Regions from separate parts of the Faecalispora anaeroviscerum genome, predicted to be linked through region 2. Evidence: predicted binding sites of a transcription regulator. Region 2 holds the regulator's gene; the other holds the start of a gene.
The links. Region 2 encodes LexA, which represses DNA repair genes until DNA is damaged. Its sites were predicted from a motif close to CNAACANNTGTTNG; they were not measured.
Positions count from the first base shown of each region.

Region 1: the regulator LexA is predicted to act here: its motif matches at 1,875-1,888, upstream of recA (recombinase RecA).

Region 1 is NZ_CANOOQ010000001.1:2,588,207-2,591,621, reverse strand. It holds gene QOS46_RS12770 (regulatory protein RecX) at 1-519, opposite strand, end outside; gene recA (recombinase RecA) at 519-1,667, opposite strand; gene prmC (peptide chain release factor N(5)-glutamine methyltransferase) at 1,922-2,776, opposite strand; gene QOS46_RS12755 (DUF1385 domain-containing protein) at 2,773-3,415, opposite strand, start outside.
Region 2 is NZ_CANOOQ010000001.1:1,656,165-1,659,579, reverse strand. It holds gene QOS46_RS08260 (M23 family metallopeptidase) at 1-566, opposite strand, end outside; gene lexA (transcriptional repressor LexA) at 1,063-1,650, shown strand; gene QOS46_RS08250 (hypothetical protein) at 1,785-2,336, shown strand; gene QOS46_RS08245 (Fur family transcriptional regulator) at 2,460-2,891, opposite strand; gene QOS46_RS08240 (cysteine desulfurase family protein) at 3,146-3,415, shown strand, end outside.

The DNA.
Region 1 (3,415 bases), 930 kb from region 2:
CTGTTTTTCATCCCTTGCGGCAAGGGGGTATTTCTTTTCTAATAGCTGCCGGATTTTTTCCTCCGGCGGCGGTGCCAACTCTTCGACGATCTCTTCCGCCAAGGCGGAATCGAGCCCCTTGCGGCACAGCTCCATCCGCGCGCGCGAGGACGAAAAGCCTTTTCTCCGCAGCAACTCCCCCGCCAGCTGCCGCCCGCAGGCAGCATCATCGAGAAGCCCCAGCTCCTCCATATGGTCGGCGGCAAGCTTTGCGGCCTCGGCCGGGAAATCCCGGCGCAGTTTTTCTTCCAGCTCCCCTTTAAAATGCGCCCTATGCTCCAGCAGGTACAGCGCCTTTTCTCTGGCGCGCACCTCGTTTGACTTCTGACACAGGAGGTACAGCTCCTCGTCGGAAAGCTCCGCCCCCACGCGGATTCCCTCCCGGTACAAAACGCCGGAATCCAGCTCCATCGCCGGTTCTCCGTCCAGTACCAACAGGGAAAGACCCTTTCTGTGGGGCCGGATTGCCGTGATCTGCATCAATCATCCACCAAAATGTCGATATTCGCTTTGGAGGATGCTCTGCCGGAAGCCGCGGGCTTTGCCGGCGGGGCCGCCTGCTCGATTTCAACCGGCTTGGCCGCTTCGGACGGTGCCGACGGAGCCGGTGCCTTCTTGGACGAAGCGGATGCCTTTGAGGGCAGGCGGTCGGCATTTTCACGCAGCTTCTGCTCGATTTCCGCACTGATGTCAGGATTGTTCTTCAAAAACTCCTTGGAGTTATCGCGGCCCTGACCCAGACGGGTTTCACCGTAGGAGAACCACGCTCCGCTCTTTTGAACAATGTCGAGCTTGGCCGCGAGATCGAGAATCTCACCCTCGCGGGAAATGCCCTGGCCATACATCACGTCAAACTCCGCCTCGCGGAAGGGAGGCGCAATTTTATTCTTAACCACCTTGGCGCGCGTCCGCGTGCCGATTTGCTCGGTGCCGTTTTTCAGTGTTTCAATCTTGCGAATGTCGATGCGCACGGAAGCGTAAAATTTAAGGGCGCGGCCGCCGGGGGTCACCTCCGGGCTGCCGTAAATCACGCCTACCTTTTCACGCAGCTGATTGATAAAAATAGCCACGCAGTTCGATTTGGAAATCGCGCCCGCCAGCTTGCGCAGCGCCTGCGACATCAGCCGGGCCTGCAGGCCGACGTGAGAGTCGCCCATTTCACCCTCAATTTCCGCACGGGGAACGAGTGCCGCAACCGAGTCCACCACGATTACGTCGATCGCACCGGAGCGCACGAGCGCTTCGGTAATTTCGAGCGCCTGCTCACCGGTATCCGGCTGAGAAACGAGGAGCGCGTCCACATCCACGCCGAGCGCACGGGCATAGATCGGGTCCAGCGCGTGCTCCACGTCAATAAACGCGGCATAGCCGCCGTTTTTCTGCCCCTGCGCAATGCAGTGCAGCGCCAGCGTTGTTTTACCGGAGGACTCCGGCCCGTACACCTCTATAATGCGCCCTCTGGGCAGGCCGCCGATTCCCAGCGCCATATCCAGAGAAAAAGAGCCGGTAGAAATTGCTTCCACCTGCATTGCCTGATTCTGCCCCAGGCGCATAACGGCGCCCTTGCCAAACTGCTTTTCAATTTGAGCCAGTGCCGTATCCAGTGCCTTGCTTTTATCCACTGCCATGGGAAAACTCCTCCGCTCCAAAATTCTTTTCATTAATCCGCCGAAAGCCAAAATATCTTACTTTATAAGCATACAGCGTTCCATTCGTTTTTTCCCGCCGCCTTCGGCAGAGAAAAAAGCGCCGTATTTAAGCAGGATGCCCGTTCCGTTGTTTGGTTCTAGTATACTGTATTCCAAACGCAAAATCAATGGATTTGGCGAAAAAATCGAACGAATGTTTTGTGTGCCTGCCTCTCAAAATTCCGAGCAGGAATTCAAATCCTCTGGTACACGCCGGAAACGACACGATCGAACCCGTTAAAATCCTGATGAACCCGAATGCGAAGAAGGCCCGCCTGCCGAAACAGCGCTGAAACCTGCTCCGCCTGTTTTTCCCCAATCTCAACAGCGGCAATCCCGCCTGGCCTGAGCCTCGGCAGCCAGATATTCGCGATTGCCCGGTAGAAGTCAAGGCCGTCGCCGCCGCCGTCGAGCGCTGTGGCCGGCTCGGCCTGCACCTCTTTCTGAAGCTGCGGCAGCTCTGCCGAATCAATATAGGGCGGGTTCGAAATCACCGCGCTGAGGTTTGTAAGCTCCGGCGCGGCATCCTCCTGTGTAATATCGGCCTGCACCGCCGAAATGCGGTCTTCACCGTAGCGGGACAGGTTTTCGTTCAGATAGGAGAACGCCTGCTCATACCATTCCACACAGGTCACGCGGGCGTCGCCACGCAAGCGGGAAAGCCCCAGCCCAACGGCGCCCGTACCGGCGCACAGATCCGCAACCAGCGGCGCGGGGTGCCCGCCGAGCAGCTCCGCCGCCGTATAAACCAGCAGCTCCGTTTCCTCCCGTGGAATCAGCACGCCCTCCCCCACGGCGAGGCGCATCCCGAAAAACTCCCATTCCCCCAAGATATACTGCAAGGGGCGGCGAGAACTCCGCTCCTCAATGGTGCGAAAAAATTCCTTGGCCTGCATGGGCGGAGCCTGTTCTTCTCCCCGCAGCAGAAGACCCTGACGGTCCATGCCAAACGCCCGCCGAAACAAGCAGATTGTGTCGAAAGCGGGGCTTTCCACCCCGGCACGCTGTAATAAGCTTTTTCCTTGTTGATAGGCCTGCTCAAAGGTCATCTCACAATTCTGTCCTCTCCGTTTTCCGGAATGACTTCTTTCATGGCGCTGATCGCTACCTCGATCATCGAATCATCCGGTTCTTTGGTCGTCAGGCGCTGCATCCACATGCCCGGCGCAGAAATAATGCGGGTAAAAAGATTGTCGTATTTGCCGCAAACGCGGATCAGCTCATACCCGATTCCCATGAGCAGCGGCACGCACAAAATTTTGGCCGCACTGCGCACAAAGGGGTTCGTAAATGGAATGAAGTACCCGGCGATAATACCGAGCAGTAGCATAATCACCATAAAGCTGGTGCCGCAGCGCGGGTGAAAGCGCTGGTGACGCCGAACGTTTTCCACCGTGAGTTCTTCTTCATTTTCGTAGCAAAAAATTGTTTTATGTTCGGCCCCGTGATATTGAAACACGCGTTTAATATCCGGCAGGCTGGCGCAGAACGCAATGTAAGCGATGAAGATCGCGATTTTTAAAAAGCCCTCAAATACGGTGCGCCACTCGGCAAAGCCAGGGCCCCACAGGTAGGTCTGCCCCATGTTGAACAACCAGGTGGGCAGCCAGAAAAACAGACCCACGGCGATCAGCACACCGAGAACGGCGCTGAATGTCATAATCGCGTTCATCAGCTTATCGCCGAAC
Region 2 (3,415 bases):
TCAATCACTACAACATTGCCCAGATTGCCGTTTGCGTACAGTTCCGTGACCTTGCCGCTGTCAATGGCTTTAACCGGGTCGCCGATTTTTGCCTCATAATCTGTGCCGGAGTGAACACGCCAATCCTGCATGGTGTCAGAAAAAATGGGATTATCTCCGCTGTAATTTTTAGTGACGGTTTCTCCAACTGGGTAAACGTACGAAGCGGGCTTTGCTGCCGTCTGTTTGGCTGGCTGTTCCGCTTTGGACGAAGCGGCCTTGTCCGGTGCCTGAGACGAAGCAGCCGGTTTGGAAGAAGACGGAGCGGTGGACTCCACTTCACTGGACTGTGGCTGAGACGAAGCCTCCGTTGGCTTGCTGCTGGCATAAACACCTGACTGTGTGCGACCGGTCGGTGAGGCGGAATACGAGGACGTATCCTGCGGATTGGCATATTTCACGACACTGTCATACGTAGTCCAGGCGGCAACGCCAACTGCAACCAGGCAAACGCCCAGCGCGACATAAAAACCCTTGTTGTTTTTCTTTGGGGATTGATTTTCTGATTTAAAATGCAGACTGCTCATCTGTAAAGCACCTCCGCAGATATTGTGACCAGAAAAAACACCAAATATGCCGTTTGAGATAAATCTGAAATGAAAAAATCAAAAAAGAATGATCTCTTTCCGTCGAAGGCGGAAAGAGATCACAATTAAAATTTTTGGTTTTTAGGAAAGCTCAATAGAAAATAAAAAAGCAAGCAAGCAGAAAAAAGACCGAATCCAATTGATTCGGTCTTTTTTCGTTAGCTTGAGGGGTATATTGAGGAGGGTAGAACTTTGTATTCTGATGGTGCGGCTCCATCGTTTGAATACAACCATATTATAATTTGAATTCGCGGGGCAGTTGTTAATACGCTATGAATATTCTTTTAACTTTTGGAGTCATGTAATTTTGCATTAAAATCAAATAAAAAAGGACGCTAAAACAAAGAAATTGTGAAAAAACCTCAAACATTTGTTTGCAATCTTGGAACCCCTGTGGTATGATAAAGTTGACTTGGAATACCTGGGAGGAAATGGGATGAAGGGACTAAGCAGCAGCCAGAAAAAGATATATGAATATTTAAAAGATAGAGCGCAGTATGGCCTGCCACCCTCTGTGCGGGAGATCTGCAAAGCGACCGGCCTGAAATCCACGTCTACCGTTCACCTGCATTTGAAAACGCTGGAGGACTTGGGATATATACGGCGTGAAGCCGGCCTGAATCGCGCCATTCATATTGAGGGGGCCGAGCAGGTCAGCCGAGTGCCTATTTTGGGCAGAGTAACTGCCGGTGTGCCGATTTTGGCTGTGGAAGAGGTTGAGGGCTACCTGCCGCTGGTGGGTCACCGTTACCCGGAAAAGGAGCTGTTCGCGCTACGTGTGCAGGGCGAAAGCATGAAAAACGCCGGAATCCTTGACGGAGATTATATTATTGCGCACCGCCAGGACACGGCGGAAAATGGGCAGATCGTGGTCGCGCTGATTGACGACGAGGCAACGGTAAAGCGGATTTTCTTTGAGCAGGAGTACATTCGCCTACAGCCGGAAAACCCGGCCTTTTCTCCGATTTTCTCTCAAAGCGCCCTGGTGCTGGGACGCGTGATTTCCGTTTATCGCTATTACTGATAAAAAATCTGTTAAAGAGCAGAAGTTTACGGTACGTGTCATTTCGTGATACGGAATATCCACAGATGCGGATTGACGGGGGGATCACCTCCTCAGGCGGTGAAACAGGAGATTGAACAGGGGAATACAAATGAGTGAAAGGCCCAATTTTAGATAAACAATTGAATGAGAAAACATTTCGTAGTTTTTATTACCTAAAAGAAGAGCTAGTGGATTTTTGCAGGACAAACGGATTGCCTGCTTCGGGTGGTAAAATAGAGATTACAGACAGAATTGCCTATTTTCTTTGCACAGGTAATATATTGCCCACTTTCACAAAAAGCAAAGTTAGACCAGACGTTGGTGTAATTACAGAGGATGCTCCAATAGAGCCGGATTTTGTTTGCTCAGAGAAAATCGGGATTGGTAAGCGGTCTTCTTTTAATGTTGCTTTTCAGAAGTGCTTAAAAAGCAATACTGGAAAAACCTATGGAGCTGCACTCGAAGCCTATGATCGGATTTTGGAAGAAAAGGAAAAAGGTAACACAACGATTGATAAGCAGTTTGAATACAATACCTATATTCGAGACTTTTTTGTAGACAACGAAGGCAGATCATTGGAAGAAGCGATTCAATGCTGGAAATACAAAAAAGGGTTGCAAGGTCATCATCGTTATGAAAAATCAGACTTAATTGCTTTATTGTAATTACGGCAAATTTCAATTTGTTGGTGAGTCTATGGGCTCAGCGCAAAAAAGCCGCAGAACATGATGTTCTGCGGCTTTTTATCCAGTTTTTATGGAATTCTTCCGATCCGTGAGGGAAGCACTTTATAGCTTGGTATGGTCAGCCTTCTTCACAGTGACGCGGGTACCCTTTTTCTTTTGACAGTCGGGGCATTTTCCGTAGACCGTCAGGCTGTGGCGCTCAATCTCAAAGCCGGTTGCTTTTGCAAGCTGCATTTCCAGCGGAGAAAGCGGACAGTCGTCCAGCTTAATTTTTTTGCTGCATCCGGTGCAGATTAAGTAGTGGTCGTGGCCCTTGGCCAGTGCATAGCGGATTACGCCGTCTTCAAAATTGATTTTCTGCAAAACCCCGCTTGCTGTAAAACGCTCCAGATTGCGGTATACGGTGGAAAGAGCCAGCTGAGGGAAAGAGGGCTTGAGCAGAACGAAAATATCCTCCGCCGAAACGGGATCCGGGCTGCTTTCGAGAAAATGCAGAATCGCGCCGCGCTGCTTGGTGTTTTTCAGTTCCGCCATTATGGTTCCTCCTTGCAAAACAAAAGGGTATCCATCCCTTATATAGATTTATCATAGCGCGGATTTGCAAAAAATGCAAGCAGGCGTGTATTCACTATTGAGAACTTTTCGTGTATAATAGGGCTGATTACGATTGATAACCAATTCGCTTTCAAAGGGGTTTTCTGTGAAAACAGCGATTTCTTCCTCCACCTGGGTAAGAAATCAACAGCCTGTTTGAAAGGGAAATTATGATTGGTTGGAGGCTTTCAGCTTTGGAGAAAATATATTTAGATAACGCAGCCACCACTCGCGTGTGTGAGCAGGCGGCGGAAAAGGTGCTTTATGTGATGACCGAGGCGTACGGCAACCCATCGTCGCTGCACACCATGGGTTTTGAGGCGGAGCGCGAGATGACCGCGGCCCGCGAGGCGGTTGCGGACAAGCTTTCGGTGAACGCCTCCGAGATTTATTTTACCTCGGGGGGAACGGAAGCAAACAATATTGCTTTGTTCGGTGCCGCCAAAAAGAACAGCAGACGCGGC